DNA from 3 places in the Streptomyces sp. NPDC050504 genome. Region 2 is predicted to be linked to each of the others. Evidence: riboswitches for the same ligand, from Rfam matches in the RefSeq annotation. Region 2 holds a riboswitch; each other region holds the start of a gene.

Region 1 (5,503 bases), on a different contig from region 2:
GTCGAGGATCTCCTCGATGCGCAGCAGCTGGTTGTACTTGGCGACGCGCTCGGAGCGGGCCGGGGCGCCGGTCTTGATCTGGCCGCAGTTGGTGGCGACGGCCAGGTCGGCGATGGTGACGTCCTCGGTCTCGCCGGAGCGGTGCGACATCATGCACTTGAAGCCGTTGCGCTGGGCCAGCTCGACGGCGTCCAGGGTCTCGGTCAGCGAACCGATCTGGTTGACCTTGACGAGGAGGGCGTTGGCCGACTTCTCCTCGATGCCGCGGGCCAGGCGCTCCGGGTTGGTGACGAAGAGGTCGTCGCCGACGAGCTGGACCTTGTCGCCCAGCTTCTCGGTGATGACGTTCCAGCCGGCCCAGTCGTCCTCGAAGAGCGGGTCCTCGATGGAGACGAGCGGGTACGCCGCGACGAGCTCCTCGTAGTACTCGGTCATCTCGGCGGCCGAGCGGGACTTGCCCTCGAACTCGTACTTGCCGTCCTTGTAGAACTCGGACGCGGCGACGTCGAGCGCGAGCGCGATCTGCTCGCCGGGGACGTAACCGGCCTGCTTGATGGCCTCCAGGATGAGGTCGAGCGCGGCGCGGTTGGAGTCCAGGTTCGGGGCGAAGCCGCCCTCGTCGCCGAGGCCGGTGGACAGGCCCTTGCCCTTCAGTACCTTCTTGAGGGTGTGGTAGACCTCGGTGCCCCAGCGCAGCGCCTCGGAGAAGGACTCCGCGCCGATCGGGGCGATCATGAACTCCTGGATGTCGACGTTGGAGTCCGCGTGGGACCCGCCGTTCAGGATGTTCATCATCGGGACGGGCAGCAGGTGCGCGTTCGGGCCGCCCAGGTAGCGGAACAGCGGGAGGTCGCTGGCCTCGGAGGCGGCGTGCGCCACGGCGAGGGAGACGCCGAGGATGGCGTTGGCGCCCAGCGAGCCCTTGTTGTCGGTGGCGTCCAGGTCGAACATGGCCTGGTCGATCAGGCGCTGCTCGGTGGCGTCGTAGCCGACGAGCTCCGGGCCGATCTGCTCGATGACGGCGAGGACGGCCTTCTCGACACCCTTGCCCTGGTAGCGGTTGGGGTCGCCGTCACGAAGCTCGATGGCCTCGAAGGCGCCCGTGGAGGCGCCGGACGGGACGGCGGCACGACCGGTGCTGCCGTCGTCGAGGCCGACCTCGACCTCGACCGTGGGGTTGCCTCGGGAGTCCAGGATTTCCCGGGCTACGACGACGTCGATGGACGGCACGAGCATCTCCTTCTGGGATGTGACGCTTGAAGTGCAGGGTCTCTTTGGCCTTGCGACAAGAGCCTAACCGGCTCCGGGGCATCGGCCAGCCGGTGCCCGGGTCCTGGGATGAAAACGGTGCCGAATGGGCCTGTCCCGGGACAAACGTCACACCTTGTACCGATGGGTAACCGAGGACGCCCCGGGCAGCGGAAGACCCCGGCCCGGCGCGCTCGGGGGAAGGCGCGCCGGGGCCGGGGTCGCTCCGGAGGGGTCAGCGGAGGTGGAGCTGCTGACCCACGTAGATGACGTCCGCGTCGCGGACGACGTCCTTGTTCAGGTCGAAGAGGGCCTTCCAGCCGCCCTTCACCCCGTGCGCCTTGGCGATCTTGCTGAGCGTGTCGCCCGGCTTCACCTTGTACTCGCCGTCGCCCTTGAGCACCTTCGTCGGCGCGGACGGGCGCACCGAGCGGTCCGAGCGCTGCTCGGACTTCTGGGAGCGCTGCTGCGTCTGCTGCTTCTGCGGCTGCGACTTCTGCTGGGTGGACTGCTGGCGCTGCTGCTTCTGCGGCTGCTGGCGCTGCTCGGAGGAGCCGCCGCCGTCGTACGAGGCGCGCGACAGGCCGACGCCGCAGCTCGGCCACGCACCCTTGCCCTGGCCCGCGAGGACCTTCTCGGCGATGCGGATCTGCTGGGACTTCGACGCCTGGTGGGCGTTGGGCGCGTACGCCGTGCCGCCGTACGCGGCCCAGGTGGACGGCGAGAACTGCAGGCCGCCGTAGTAGCCGTTGCCGGTGTTGATCGACCAGTTGCCGCCGGACTCGCACTGTGCGACGCGGTCCCACTCGGCGGAGGTGGCGGCCGACGCCGAGCCCGCGGCCATCAGCGGGGCGGCGACGGCGGCACCGGTGACGCCGGCCAGCGTGGCGACGCGGACGGCCTTGGAGGGACGACGGTGCTTGCCCTTGGACTTACGCAGCATGAGAGTGCTCCTCACCGACGCCGACGAGGTGAGCTGTCGGGTTCGGGCCGATGAAGAATTGCCCGGCCGCGCGACCTAGCGCGCGGCTTCACCCCAAGCCGGTCCACCCTCAACGGGCGGGGCCGGCGCTTACCTTGGGTCCCCCGCTCCTGCCTACGGCGCATGACGCGTCGACTGTTCCCTCCGACCGGCGGCAGGATTTGGCGTACCGGTCGACGGGGCCCGCAGTGGCGAGCGGTTAAGACCGTAATCACATGAGTCCCCGATGTTCAAAGAGGAACATCGGGGACTTAACACCCCTACTTGCCCTCGGGGAACTCCCGTTTCCGCAGGTGAGGGGCGATGCGGACGGAGCCGCCGGGCGGGACGCGCCAGTTGGGGCGGAGAGACTCATGTCTCACTTGCGCGAACTGGGACATTCCCGGTTATTTCTTGGCGGCTTCCTTGCCCAATTCCAGGTTCTGGCCAGGGAGGATGAGGTCCGGATCGGTTCCGAGCTCGGCGCGGTTCGCCTCGTACAGCGCGGGCCAGCCGCCGGGCACCCGGTGCTCGTCCGCGATGCTCCAGAGGTTGTCGCCGGGGCGCACGGTGTACTCGCCGTCGGCGGGCGCCGGGGCCTCCCCGCCCGACCCCGCGTCAGGTGCCGAGCCGTCACCCTCGCCCGGCACGGACGTTACGGGCGGAATGTCCGTCGCATCCGGATTGGTCGGCGCGGCCGAGTCCTTCGGGGCTGCGGGCGTCGTGGGCGCCGCGTGACGGCCCGACGAGCCCCGGGAGGCCTTGGGGTCCGTGGAGCGCCCGTCCTGCGCCGCGTCGGGCGCCGCGGGCGGCTCCTCCGGGCTCGGACTGCCCCGGTGCTTGCCAGCGGCCGGTTCGTCGGCGGGGGCCGCGGGCGGCTCGGCGGCCTTCGAGCCGGTCGGCTTCGGCGCCTCGCCCGGCTTCGCCGGTGCCTCCTCGGACCGCTCGGCGGGCTTGGCGGGCGTCGTCGGGGCCGGGGTCGCGCCGGGGTCCACCCCGGGGTCCGTGCGGTCGCCCTTCTTCAGCCCCGAGATGACCGCGCAGCCGGGCCACGCCATCGGGCCCTCGGCGGCCACCACCTTCTCGGCGACCGCGATCTGCTGCGAGCGGCTGGCGAGGTCGGGGCGCTCGGCGTACGCCGTGCCGCCGTACTTCGCCCAGGTCGCCTGGGAGAACTGGAGCCCTCCGTAGAGGCCGTTGCCGAAGTCGGCGCTCCAGGCGCCTCCGCTCTCGCACTCGGCGACCCTGTTCCAGGTGTCGGCGTCCGCCGCGTTCGCGCCGGACGCGCCGAGCAGCGGAATGGCGATGGCTGAGCCCGTGACCCCGGCCGCGACGACTATGGCGGGGGCTTGTCGGGGGCGACGGTGTTTACCGTTCCCGGAGCGCATGCGGTTGGCCTTTCGCGTGACGGATGAGCCGAACGGCGAACGTAGCGGCATTCGAACTCCTGTCACAAGTCGATGCAGCCGGGATAACGCGAAAGTCACAGAAGTGACGGACCGTCACTTCTGAGGCGGCGTGAACTCCACCGGGAGCGTCCGCAGTCCGCGCATGATGAGGCCGCCGCGCCACCGCAGATCGGCCGGATCCACCGCGAGCCGCAGGTCGGGAAGGCGCCCCAGGAGCGTCGCGAGCGCGGTCTGGCCTTCGAGGCGGGCGAGCGGGGCGCCCAGGCAGTAGTGGATGCCGTGCCCGTACCCCAGGTGCTGGTTGTCGCGCCGCGCGAGGTCCAGCGCGTCCGGGTCGGGGAAGCGCTCAGGGTCGCGGTCGGCGGCGGCGAGCACGACGAGCACGGGGTCGCCCGCGGCGATCTCCGCGCCCCCGAGCGTCAGCGCCTCGGTGGCGAACCGCCAGGTCGCCAGCTCCACCGGGCCGTCGTAGCGCAGCAGTTCCTCGACGCCGGTGGCGAGCAGGTCGCTCTCGCCGCGCGCGAGGGAGTCCTGGAGGAGGGCGCGCTGCTCCGGGTTGCGCAGCAGGGCGTAGACGCCGTTGCCGATCAGGTTGATGGTCGTCTCGAAGCCGGCGAACAGGATCACGAAGGCCATCGCGGCGGCCTCGTTCTCGGTGAGGTGCTCGCCGTGGTCGGACGCGCGGATGAGGTCCGAGATCAGGTCGTCGCCGAGGGCCGCCCGCTTCTTGTGGATCAGTTCGGCGAGGTACGCGCGGATCTTCTTGACGGAACGGGCGACGCCGCCGCGCGGGCCTCCGGCGTGCCGGATCATCATGCCCGCCCAGTCGCGGAAGTCGTCCTGGTCCTCGCGCGGGACGCCCAGCAGGTCGCAGATCGCGTAGATGGGGAGCGGGAACGCGAAGTCGTGGATGAGGTCGGCCTCGCCCTTCGCCTCGAAGGCGTCGATCAGGCGGTCGGCCAACTCCTGCACGCGGGGCTCGAATTCCGCGACGGTACGGGGCGTGAACGCCTTCGAGACGAGGCGGCGCAGCCGGGTGTGGTCCGGCGGGTCGATGTTCAGCAGGTGCGTCATCAGACCGGCGCCGCGCTCCCCCGGGATGCCCGTCTTGCCCCGGGCGTGCGAGGGCTCGTCGTGGTGGGCCGGGTTCTTGGAGAGCCGCTGGTCCGCGAGGGCCTGGCGGGCGTCCGCGTAACGGGTCACGAGCCAGGCGTCGACGCCGCTGGGGAGGGTGGTGCGGTGCACCGGGGAGTGTTGGCGGAGCCAGGCGTACGCGGGGTAGGGGTCGGTGGCGAACTCCCAGGTGAAGAGTTCCGGGGCGGGGGACGGATGGTTCTCGGACACGCTCTTGACCGTATCCGGCGGAGGAGGGGTACCGCCCCTTGCGGGTGCCGTTGCCCGTACGCGCGGCGTGTGCCCCACCCTCGCGCAGTTCCCCGCGCCCCTGAAGGGGCGCGGGGACCCCCGGGAACCGACCCGTACCCCCTACTCCGCCGCTCTGATCGCGTCCCGGTAGGCCCGCGCGGCGGCCCTCAGCGCCGCCTCCGGGTCCGTGCCCTCCGCCTCCGCCCCCGCCGCCAGGCGCAGCAGGGCGTACCCCACCCCTTCGCCCTCGGGAAGCGGGACCTCAAGGCCCGCTGTCCGCGCCCGCCCCGCGAGCTTCGCGGCCAGGGCGAGCCCCGGCTGGGCCAGCGGCACCCCGTCCGTCACCGAATCCCGCTGCTTCTCGATCGCCTTCGTCCGCAGCCAGTGCGCCTTCACGTCCTCCGGCGTCCGCGCGGTCTCGTCGCCGAAGACGTGCGGATGCCGGTGGATCAGCTTCTCCACGATCGTCGCCGCGACGTCGTCCACGGAGAACGGCTCCTCCGCGTGCTCCTGCGCGATC
Region 2 (5,503 bases):
TACCGGCGCAGGGGTACGGGATGGGGGCGCCCGTGCCTCATCAGAGGGCGCCGCATCCGGGGGCGGCGTACCCCGGGGCGGCGTACCCGGGGGCGCCTTACCCGTACGCCGGGTACAACCCGTACCGCGCGTAGCCCGGGAGCGTCAAAGGAGCGCGCGGTTCCCCGCGCCCCTGCACGGGTCGCGGGTAACTGCGCGGGAGCGGGGCACCCGCCCCCTTACGCGGACGCCCTGTTCAGCGCCCCGACCTCCGCCTCCGTCAGTTCCAGCTCCGCGACGGCGAGCAGCGCCGGCAGCTGCTCCGGCGTCCTCGCCGAGGCGATCGGCGCGACCACCGTCGGCCGCGCCGCCAGCCACGCGAGCGCGACGCTCGCCACCGCGGCCCCCCGCTCCCGCGCGATCCCGTCCAGCGCCGCGAGCACCCGCCGCCCCCGCTCGGTCTCCAGGTGCTTGCCGGCCCCCGCGGCCCGCGCGCTCTCCACCCGCGCGCCCTCCCGGTACTTGCCCGTCAGGAAGCCCGCGGCGAGCGCGTAGTAGGGCACCGCCGCGAGGCCCGCGCGGGACGCGGTCTCCTGGAGCCGCCCCTCGTAGGTGTCGCGCGACACGAGGTTGTAGTGCGGCTGGAGGGCCACGTACTTGGCGAGGCCCTCGCGGTCCGCGAAGTCCAGCGAGTCACGGAGCCGTTCCGGCGAGATGTTCGACGCGGCGACCTCCCGCACCTTGCCCTCGCGCACCAGCTGGTCGAGCGCCGTCACGATCTCCTCCACCGGCACGGCGGGGTCGTCGAAGTGCGTGTAGTAGAGGTCGATGCGGTCGGTGCGCAGCCGCCGCAGCGACTCCTCGACCGCCCCCTTGACCGTCGCGGGCGCGAGCCCCTTGTACTCGGGGTGCGCCCCGACCTTCGTGGCGATGACGACGTCGTCGCGGTTGCCGCGCGAGGCCAGCCAGTTGCCGATGACGGTCTCGGACTCGCCGCCCTCGTTGCCGTCGACCCAGGCGGAGTAGGAGTCGGCGGTGTCGATGAAGTTGCCGCCCGCGGCGGCGTACGCGTCGAGCACCGCGAACGACTGCTCCTCGTCCGCGGTCCAGCCGAAGACGTTGGCGCCGAGGGCAAGCGGGAAGACGGCGAGGTCGGAGGCGCCGAGGCGGCGAAGTGTGGTCATGAGCGGATCAACCTCGCCCGGGAGCCGCGCTATTCCGGCGCGCGCCCGTCCTGAGCGCGATTTCACGACCCGTACACACCGCACGAAAGAACCGGCGGCTCTGGCGTCGGGGGGTGAGCGCCAGAGCCGCCGGTGGCTCGGAAGAGCGGGGGACCTCAGTAGGTGAGGCCCTTGGAGCGCAGCCACGCGCCCGGGTCGATGCCGCCGCCGCCCGGCGTGTGCACCTCCATGTGCAGGTGCTCGCCGGTCACGTTGCCGCTCGCGCCGACGTTGCCGATGACCTGGCCGGTGCTGACCTTCTGGCCGACGCTGACGGAGATCGAGGACTGGTGGGCGTACCAGACCTCGGTGCCGTCCTCCAGCTCCAGGACGGTGAGGTAGCCGTACGAGTTGTGCCAGCCGGCCGACTTGACCGTGGCGCTGTGGACGGCCTTGAGCGGGGTGCCTCTGGGGGCGGCGAAGTCCAGGCCGGTGTGCTGGCCCGAGGACCACATGGAGCCGGACTGGCCGTAGACGGCGGTGATGGAGTACGAGGAGAGGGGCAGCGAGAAGCTCGCGGCGAGCTTCGCCAGGCGCTCCGCCTCGGCCTTGGCCTTGGCGGCCTCCTCGGCCTTGCGCTTCGCCTCGGCGGCCTTCTTCTCGGCCTCGCTCTGCTGCTTGGCGGCCTGCTCGGCGGCCGCCTTCTCCGCGGCCGCCTTCGCGGCGGCCCCGGCCTGCGCGTCGGCGCTCGCCTGCTGCTGCTCGGCCTGCTGGAGGATCCTGGCGCGCAGCGCCTCGCCCGCGTCGGTGCTGCCCTGCTGCGCCTCGGCGGTGGTGACGCCCGCGGTGGAGAGGGGGGCGGCGTCCGCGGCCTGGGCGGCCTCGGTCTTGGCGTCCGGCTCCTCCTCGAAGAGGGCGCCGACGACCGGCAGGTCGGGAAGGGTGATGGAGACCGGGGGCTTGTCCTGCGCGGTGGCGATGCCGCCCGCGCCGACGGCCGCGATGACGCCGACACCGAGGACGGTGGAGCTGCGGGCGAGCCCGCGCTGCTTGGCGACACGGTGCTTGCCGCGGACCGGACGAATCGATTCCGCGGTCGGGTTCCACTCGCCCCAGCTGCGCTCGTCCTCACCCCCGGGAACGTCCGACGGACCGGCGGATCCGGAGAAACCGGTCGCGAAGGGAGCTTCGGGAGCAGGACTGTTGGACGCCACGGAGGCGCACTCCTTTCCTTCCTTCACGCCTACCGGGTTAGCTGACGGGTTCGGAGCAGGAAGGTCTCCTACGGGTCACGTTCGACCCGATTCACCCCAAGGATTGGTTCCCCGGTTCCCTTGCGGAATTCGGCGTTCGCGCGCGGCGCCGTCTCTTGCGACGGCTGGGACGACCGCGCTGCGTTATCGAACGTTAATAGACACACGAACGGAATTCCAAGCTGTTCCCACTGATCGTTCATCGGATCGGCCAGAACTTATGGCTACAAAGGACCCCTAAACCCGGCAATTTGAGTGCCCCTCGATCCACACCGGCAACAGGTCGGTTTCTGACGTTGTGTCAAATGTTATGCGCAGCGGTGCCCTTCGACTACGTACCGTTGCTGACGATCTTCACGGTCGTGCGCCGCTCGGGCTGGCCCGCTCCCGGGCGCGCCACCGCGAGCAGCGCCATGTCGTCCGAGCCCCCGCCGCCCGTGTGCAGCCGGACGTCGTCGGTGAGCGCGTCGAGCAGCTCCTCGGGCCCGGGGAAGATCCGCCCGGCGAGGCGGGCGGCAGGCTCGTAGAAGACCCCGGCCGCGTCCCGCGCCTCGGAGAGCCCGTCGGTGTAGAAGAGCAGCGTCGCGCCGGCGGGGAACGGCCGCACGTCGGAGCGGTCCGGCCACGTCCCCAGGTCGCCCATGCCCAGCGGCAGCGCGTGCTCGCCCGGTTCGAGGAGTTCGGCCGCCCCGTCCGCGTACAGCAGCAGCGGCTCGGGGTGGCCGCGGTTGACCAGCCGTACGACCCCCTCGCCGCGCGGGACCTCCGCGAGCACGGCGGTGGTGAACCCCTCGAAGGCGTCGAGGCCGTCCCGCCGCGTGCCCTCGCGGGCGAGCGCCCGCTCCAGCCGTCCGGCGACGGCCTCCAGCGAGCTCTCCTGCTCGGCGGCCTCCCGGAAGGCGCCGATGACGACGGCGACCGCCTCCACCGCGCCGAGCCCCTTGCCGCGCACGTCCCCGACGACGAGCCGCACCCCGTGGGGCGTCTCCTGCACGGCGAACAGGTCGCCCCCGATGAACGCGTCCGCCTGCGCCGCCTCGTACCGCGCCGCGACCTGTAGCCCGCCGATGCGCTCCGCGGGCGTGGGCAGCACGGCGCGCTGCGCGGTCTCGGCGATGACGCGCGCGGAGGCGAGGCGCTCGCCGCTGCGGCGCACGACGCGGTTGATGAGCAGCGCGAGCGCGGCGACGGTGAGGACGGTCAGCAGTTCGGTGATCGCCTGCACCTGGCCGGAGCCGTGGTCGGCGAGGTCGAGCAGGAACACGGCGAGCACGGCGGCGAAGCCGGTGAGCGCGGTGACGCGCAGCGAGAAGAAGGGGGCGGCGACGAGGGGCGCGGCGGCGAAGATCGGGGACGCGGTGTACGCGGGAGGGGTGAGCGAGTCGAAGAGGTACCCGATGACGATCATCAGGGCGGGCAGCACCCGCACGAACCGCCGGAGCCTTCCGGTGCTCTTCTCCTCGCCGCTCCGTTCGCTCTGCCCCACCGGTGATCTCCCGCTCGCTCCGCGCACGGCCGCGGACGGTACCGCGCCCCGTCCAGGCTGTCCGCAGGAGCGCCGTACGGCGAGCCCGCGTCGGCCAACCGGGGGACGGACACGACGAAGGCCCGGATTCCTGGGAATCCGGGCTTTCGTCTTCAGTAGCGGGGACAGGATTTGAACCTGCGACCTCTGGGTTATGAGCCCAGCGAGCTACCGAGCTGCTCCACCCCGCGTCGGTGAACACAACCTTACGCCATCCGGAGCAAGATCAAAACCACGTTTCGGCGGGGTGGCGCGGGACGGGTCCGAAAGGGACCCACCGGGCACCTGCTGGGCGCCCGCTAGGCACCCGCCGGGCACCCGTCAGACGCCCAGCAGGCACCCGTCAGAACTCATGGGCGCGCACCGGGCTCGCGAGCACCCCGCGCCGGGGCAACGCACCGCGGCCCGACCGGGAAGTCCCGGTCGGGCCGCGGTGCGTGCGGTTCGGAGGGTCGGTGACGACCCTCCGGTCGGTAGGCCATGTCGGACTCGAACCGACAACCAACGGATTAAAAGTCGAAAGGAGATCGTCCAGCTCGGAGGATCTTGATCCCGCTCGCGGACTCCTGCGCAGGTCAGAGGCTGTACCTCGTCCAGGTGGGGTGGTCTCGGGGAGTCCGCGAGGGGGTGATCCAAGGGAGTCCGCTCCCGCATCGCTCCCGCACTTTGACGGTGCTGACATGGGCGGATGGGCCGTTACCGTGATCCGCCTCGGCCCTACCCAGTGATCACCGGGACGATGACCGCTGCGACTGCGGAAGCTAACCCACCCACAGCCAGGAACGCAGCGAACTTTTCCTTGGCCGTAGGGAACACGGCCCTGGAGACATCCCCCACCTTGCTGCGCAGCACGATCATCTTCATCTTCTGCCAGCGGTGCTGACGCAGGCTGCACCCCATCAAAATGCCTGACGCGTTCTTCCGGCAGTAGGTGCGACCGTCTCGATTCACAGCTCCGCACCACACGGGAACCTGAAAGAGCGCATAGGCCGTAACGGCGAGCGACAGAGTCGCAATCAGTGGCACCGAGTCGCTGTTGCCCCACGCAACGATCAACGCGGCAAGAGCCACGAATCCCCAATAGGTGCGAATCCCCCTCATGCTCGCGGACCGTACTGCGCGACTACCTGGCGGGGGAGGGCGCAGACAGGCGCGCTGGGGGCGCTGCCAGGTCGGTACATCTCTTGGCTTCACCCGGGCCACAGCTGGCACAGACACTCGCAGCAGGACTCGATACGCACGTTGCCGGACGTCTGTGCCGCGATCGTGTGAAGCACCTGGGAACCCCAACTCCGCTGTGGTCCCTGGCCCTAGTGTGAGCGCCGATTCGACTGGGGTTACTGCTCCCGGTCTGGCACGTCTCGGCCCGGAGGGCTCATGGGTTACCTGCGGCTGCTGCGGCAGCGGCCCGTACTGGTGCTGTGGCTGGCACAGAGCCTGTCCGTCCTGGGTGATCGGCTGTATGCGCTCGCAGTCATGTGGGTCGTATACGCGTCGACCGGATCGGCCTCGCTCATGGGCCTGGTGGCAGTCGCCGAGTCTGTGCCGTACATCGCGCTCGGGACAGTCGGCCGACACGTGGT
Region 3 (5,503 bases), on a different contig from region 2:
GACCCCGCGGCGGTCGTCGACAGCGCCTTCCGGGTGCGCGGAGCCAAACGTCTGCGCATCGTGGACGCATCGGTCTTCCCGCGCATCCCCGGATTCTTCATCGCCGCGCCGCTCTACATGATCAGCGAAAAGGCCAGTGACGTGATCCTCGCCGACGCATCGGCCGCCACCCCGCGCACCACTTCCCGAAGGGGTACCTCATGAACTACCGGACCTCCCTGCCGTGGCGGATCGTCACGGGCGTCGCCGAGTACCTCGACCGCCGCATCGGCTGGGACAAGCTCCCCCTGCCGCTCGGCCTGGCCACCCTGCTCGGCCTGCGCGTCAGGCTCCGCCAGGAGAACCTGCACGACACCAACAAGATCCCGGCGGTCAACGTCCCCGAGCCCGCGCCGCCCGTCGAGTCGAACAAGGTCAACCGCACGTCGGACGGCAGCTACAACGACCTCGACAACCCGCGCATGGGCATGGCGGGCACCCGCTTCGGCCGGAACGTCCCGCTGGACAAGGTCCCGCCGGTCACCCCTGAGGACGTGCTCTCCACGCCGAACCCGCGCGAGGTCTCGCGCGCGCTGCTCACCCGCAAGGAGTTCATCGCGGCCGAGTCCGTGAACTCGCTGGTCGCGGCCTGGCTCCAGTTCATGATCCGCGACTGGTTCAGCCACGGCACCAGCCCGGCCGACCGCCCCTGGACCGTACCGCTCCTGGAGGACGACCCCTGGCCCGAGCGACCCATGCAGATCATGCGGACCCCCGACGACCCGACCCGGGACCCGCACGCGCCCGCCGGCACCCCCGACACCCGGATCAACGTCTTCTCGCACTGGTGGGACGCCTCGCAGATCTACGGCAACAGCGACGAGGAACTGCGCGCCCTGCGCACCGGCGAGCACGGCAAGCTGCACCTGTGGGACGACGAGCGGATGCCGTTCCCCTCCGACCCGGCCCGCGACCCCTCCCGCATCCCCGGCTTCTGGCTCGGCCTGGCCCTGCTCCAGTCGCTCTTCACCCGCGAGCACAACGCGATCTGCGACCGCCTCCACCAGGCGTACCCGAACTGGAACGACGAGGAGGTCTTCCAGCGCGCCCGGCTGGTCAATGCCGCCCTGCTCGCCAAGATCCACACCGTGGAGTGGACCCCCGCCGTCATCAGCCACCCGACCACCGTCACCGCGCTGCGCACCAACTGGTGGGGGCTCGCGGGCGAGCGGGTGCACAACCTCTTCGGCCGGATCAGCGACAGCGAGGTCGTCAGCGGCATCCCCGGCGCGAAGCACGACCACTACGGCATCCCGTACGCGCTCACCGAGGAGTTCGTCGCGGTCTACCGCATGCACCCGCTGGTGCGCGACGACTGGAAGCTGCGCGGCGCGAGCGACAACGAGACGCTGCGCGACTGTTCGTTCCGCGACATCGCGGGACCCGAGGCGCTGAAGGTCCTGGAGAGCATCTCCACGACCGACCTGCTCTACAGCTTCGGCACGCTGCACCCCGGGCTCGTCACGATGCACAACTTCCCGAAGTTCCTCCAGGAGTACGAGCGCCCCGACGGCCACCTCCAGGACCTGGCGGCCACCGACATCCTGCGCTCGCGCGAACTCGGCGTGCCCCGCTACAACGAATTCCGCCGGCTGCTGCGGCTGAAGCCCGCGGCGACCTTCGACGAGCTGACCGACAACCCCGAATGGGCCAAGGAGATCAAGCGGCTCTACGGCGGCGACGTGGAGAAGGTCGACCTCACCGTCGGCATGTTCGCCGAGAAGCTGCCGCGCGGCTTCGCCTTCAGCGACACCGCGTTCCGCATCTTCATCCTGATGGCGTCGCGCAGGCTCAACAGCGACCGGTTCTTCACCGACCACTACACCCCCGAGGTGTATTCGAAGGCCGGACTCGACTGGATCGACGACAACACGATGGTGACCGTGCTGCTGCGGCACCACCCCGAACTGCGCGCCGCGCTCGCGGGCAAGACGAACGCCTTCGTGCCCTGGAACGTCGCGGGCCGGGAGTGAGCCCGTCGGCAGCGGGCCCGTCGGCAGCGGGCCCGCCGGCCGGGAACGGAGCGGCGGGACAGGAGAGGCGGGAGGAGAGCGGATGACTGCGGGAGACCGCGCGGATCTCGTACTGGAGGGCGGCGGCGTCCGGGGACTCGGCTCGGCGGGAGCGGTGATCAGCCTCCTGGAGGACGGCTACAGCTTCCCGCGCGCCGCCGGGACCTCGGTGGGCGCCATCGCGGCGGCCTTCGTCGCCGCGGGCGTCGGCGCCAAGGAGCTGCGGGCGATCATGGACAGGCTGGACCTGGCCCGGATCCCCGACCGGGCGCCGCCCGGGATACCGCTGCTCAGCGAGGGCGTGTCGCTGCTCACCGGGCGCGGTGCCTACCGGGGCGAGTGGATCAAGGAGTGGCTGACCGAGGAGCTGGCCGACCTCGGCGTGGAGACCTTCGGCGACCTGCGGTACGACGACCCGGGCGCATCGGCCGACCTGCCGCTCGACCAGCGCTACAAGCTGGTCGTGATGGTCACCGACGTCACCCACGGGCGGCTGCTGCGGCTGCCCTGGGACTACCGGCGCTACGGCCTGGACCCGGACGAGCAGTCGGTCGCGGAAGCGGTGCGCTGCTCGCTGTCCATCCCGTTCTACTTCCAGCCCTGCACGCTGACCGACCGGGCCACGGGCGAGGAGTCCGTCATCGTCGACGGCGGCGTGCTGTCCAACTTCGCGGTGGAGATCTTCGACCGTACGGACGGCGAGGAGGCGCGCTGGCCCACCTTCGGCGTACGGATCCTGCCGGACCTGCCCGCGGGGATCGCCGAGCTCTTCCCCGCGCTGGCCGTGGTGATGTCGCCGCCGCTGAAGCTGGTGCAGCAGGTGGTGGCGACCGCACTGGTGGGCCGCGACCAGACGCAGCTGGAGCGGCCGGGCGTGCGCGACAGGACGATCACGGTGCAGTGCGCCGGGGTCGGCATCACGGACTTCCAGCTCGGGGACGAGGGGCGGGAGGCCGTGGTCGACGAGGGCAGGAAGGCGGCCGCGGAGTTCCTGCGGCGGCGGAGGGAGGAAAACTGAGGAGGGCCGAGGAGGGCTGCGTACGGCTGAGGAGGGCCGAGTACGGCTGAAGAGGCCTCCGCGCCGGGCGGGATGTCCGGATTAGGAGAATGCGCACGCATGTCTCCGGGGCCGTGAGCTGGATCATAGGCGTGACCGTGCGTCGCGACGTACAGAAGTAAATTCCTTTCCGAATCCGGGAATTGGACGCCCGTATTCGACAGAGGGTGACGAGAATCCATGCCGATCAAGAGGCATGGATTCTCGTGTTTCCCGAGTGGCTTGTTCCGGTGGAGCCGGGTCGATTACGGTCACCGTCAATCCGGGTGGACCGCCGAATCCTGCCACCTCCCGGAATCCGCACCCATCCACGTGTGGCAGGAGCGGGGGACCCAGGCAGTACGCCGAGACACCTCGGCTCGGGGTGAAGCCGCGCAGCAGCGCGGCCGGGCATCTCCAGCCCGAACCCGACAGCTCACCTCGCAGGCGCCGGAGAGGAATTCGCCATGCCCGCGAAGGGTAAGCACCGCCGTCCGAAGTCGAATCCCGTCTCCCGCGGCATGGTCGTCGCAGGGACCGGCGGCGCCGCACTGGCGCTGCCGCTGTTCGCCGCCACCGGCGCGAACGCCGCTCAGAAGGCGGCGCCCGCCGCCGCTCCCGCCGCGTCCGTCGCCGCTTCCGCCCAGACCTCCGCCCATGCCTCCGTCCAGGTCGCGGTCAAGGCCGCGCCGCAGGCCGCGCCCGCGCAGGCGGCGCCGGCCACCACCACCTACTCCGTGCGGACCGGCGACCACCTCTCGAAGATCGCCGACGAGCACCGCCTGGCGGGCGGCTGGCAGAAGCTGTACGCGGACAACCGCGCGACCGTCGGCGACGACCCCGGGTTCATCCTGCCCGGCATGAAGCTGACCCTCGGCGGCAAGGCGAAGGGCGGCGCGGCGGCGGAGTCCCGCGAGGCCGCGCCGCGCGCCGAGCGCTCGCACAAGGAGCAGGTGCCGAAGGCGTCGTACTCCTCGGGCGACCAGGGCTCGTCGGAGTCCTCCGGCGACCGCGGTTCGTCGAACGACCGGGGCTCGTCCTCCGGCGAGGAGCGCGGCCGGGAGTCCGGCGGTTCCGGGCGCGTCAGCGGCGGCGGCTTCACCACCCCCGTCTCCGGCGCCAACGTCACCACCCAGTACCGCGCGTCGGGCTCCAGCTGGTCCAGCGGCTACCACACGGGCGTGGACTTCGCGGCCTCGTCCGGCACCACCGTCAGGGCCGTGGGCGCGGGCACCGTCGTCTCGGCCGGCTGGTCCGGCGCGTACGGCAACGAGGTCGTCATCCGCCACACGGACGGCACCTACTCCCAGTACGCGCACCTGTCCTCGCTCGGCGTCTCCTCCGGGCAGGACGTCGACGGCGGCGACCGGATCGGCTACTCGGGCTCCACCGGAAACTCCACCGGACCGCACCTCCACTTCGAGATCCGCACCGGCCCCGGCTACGGCTCGGACATCGACCCGGTCTCCTACCTCCGGAGCCACGGCGTCTCGCTCTGACCCGCCGGCCCCTCGGAGCGCCCGGCCGGGCACCTCGCGGTCCGCGCGGCGCCCCCGTCCCGCCCCCGCCCCTCCCCGGGCAGGGGCGGGGGCGGGGGCGCCGCGCGCATTCGCGCTTATTCCGGCTTTACCAAAAACTGACCGGGTGGGCTATGTCACCCCACGTCAACCCCTTATTACGGTCGCGTAAGTCACAATCGGACAGGCAGGATGTTCGTTTGTGGCAGACGATTCGAGATTCAATAACAGTGGCGCCATCGGGTCGTACGCGGCTGTCGGCGACAGCTTCACCGAGGGCGTCGGAGACCCCGGCCCCGACGGAACCTTCGTCGGCTGGGCCGACCGGCTCGCCGTCCTCCTCGCCGACCAGCTCCCCGAACACGCCTTCCACTACGCCAACCTTGCCGTCCGCGGCAGGCTCCTCGACCAGATCGTCGAGGAACAGGTCCCGCGCGCCAAGGAACTCGCCCCCGACCTGGTGACCTTCTGCGCGGGCGGCAACGACATCATCCGCCCCGGCACCGACCCGGACGAGGTCGCCGAGCGCTTCGAGCGTGCCGTCGCCGACCTGGCCTCCTCGGTCGGCACGGTCATGGTGACCACCGGCTTCGACACCCGGGGCGTGGCCCTGCTGCGCCATCTGCGCGGCAAGATCGCCACGTACAACGGCCACGTGCGGGCCATCGCGGACCGCTACGGCTGCCCGGTGCTCGACCTGTGGTCCCTCAAGTCCGTCCAGGACCGGCGCGCCTGGGACGACGACCGGCTGCACCTCTCGGCCGAGGGCCACACCCGGGTCGCGCTGCGCGCGGGACAGGTGCTCGGCCTGGAGGTCCCGGCCGACCCCGACCAGGAGTGGCCCCCGCTGCCGCCGCGCGGCACCCTCGAAGTGCGGCGCGACGACATCCACTGGGCGC

The links. Region 2 has a riboswitch for cyclic di-AMP ahead of ACIBNE_RS11435 (M23 family metallopeptidase). Riboswitches for the same ligand answer to the same signal wherever they lie in the genome.
Region 1: another riboswitch for cyclic di-AMP. It lies ahead of ACIBNE_RS06455 (transglycosylase family protein); the one in region 2 lies ahead of ACIBNE_RS11435 (M23 family metallopeptidase).
Region 3: another riboswitch for cyclic di-AMP. It lies ahead of ACIBNE_RS01830 (peptidoglycan DD-metalloendopeptidase family protein); the one in region 2 lies ahead of ACIBNE_RS11435 (M23 family metallopeptidase).

Annotation. Positions count from the first base shown of each region.
Region 1 covers NZ_JBITHO010000002.1:111,509-117,011, forward strand. Annotated here, with positions in the region: gene eno (phosphopyruvate hydratase) at 1-1,236, opposite strand, end outside; gene ACIBNE_RS06455 (transglycosylase family protein) at 1,484-2,191, opposite strand; cyclic di-AMP (ydaO/yuaA leader) riboswitch at 2,195-2,362, opposite strand; gene ACIBNE_RS06460 (transglycosylase family protein) at 2,617-3,597, opposite strand; gene ACIBNE_RS06465 (cytochrome P450) at 3,712-4,962, opposite strand; gene ACIBNE_RS06470 (nucleoside triphosphate pyrophosphohydrolase) at 5,104-5,503, opposite strand, start outside.
Region 2 covers NZ_JBITHO010000003.1:21,020-26,522, forward strand. Annotated here, with positions in the region: gene ACIBNE_RS11425 (PrsW family intramembrane metalloprotease) at 1-134, shown strand, start outside; gene ACIBNE_RS11430 (aldo/keto reductase) at 219-1,163, opposite strand; gene ACIBNE_RS11435 (M23 family metallopeptidase) at 1,319-2,356, opposite strand; cyclic di-AMP (ydaO/yuaA leader) riboswitch at 2,368-2,501, opposite strand; gene ACIBNE_RS11440 (PP2C family protein-serine/threonine phosphatase) at 2,727-3,881, opposite strand; tRNA gene ACIBNE_RS11445 (tRNA-Met) at 4,038-4,111, opposite strand; gene ACIBNE_RS11450 (hypothetical protein) at 4,638-5,021, opposite strand; gene ACIBNE_RS11455 (MFS transporter) at 5,298-5,503, shown strand, end outside.
Region 3 covers NZ_JBITHO010000001.1:420,672-426,174, forward strand. Annotated here, with positions in the region: gene ACIBNE_RS01815 (GMC family oxidoreductase) at 1-204, shown strand, start outside; gene ACIBNE_RS01820 (peroxidase family protein) at 201-2,012, shown strand; gene ACIBNE_RS01825 (patatin-like phospholipase family protein) at 2,095-3,069, shown strand; cyclic di-AMP (ydaO/yuaA leader) riboswitch at 3,371-3,550, shown strand; gene ACIBNE_RS01830 (peptidoglycan DD-metalloendopeptidase family protein) at 3,555-4,586, shown strand; gene ACIBNE_RS01835 (SGNH/GDSL hydrolase family protein) at 4,807-5,503, shown strand, end outside.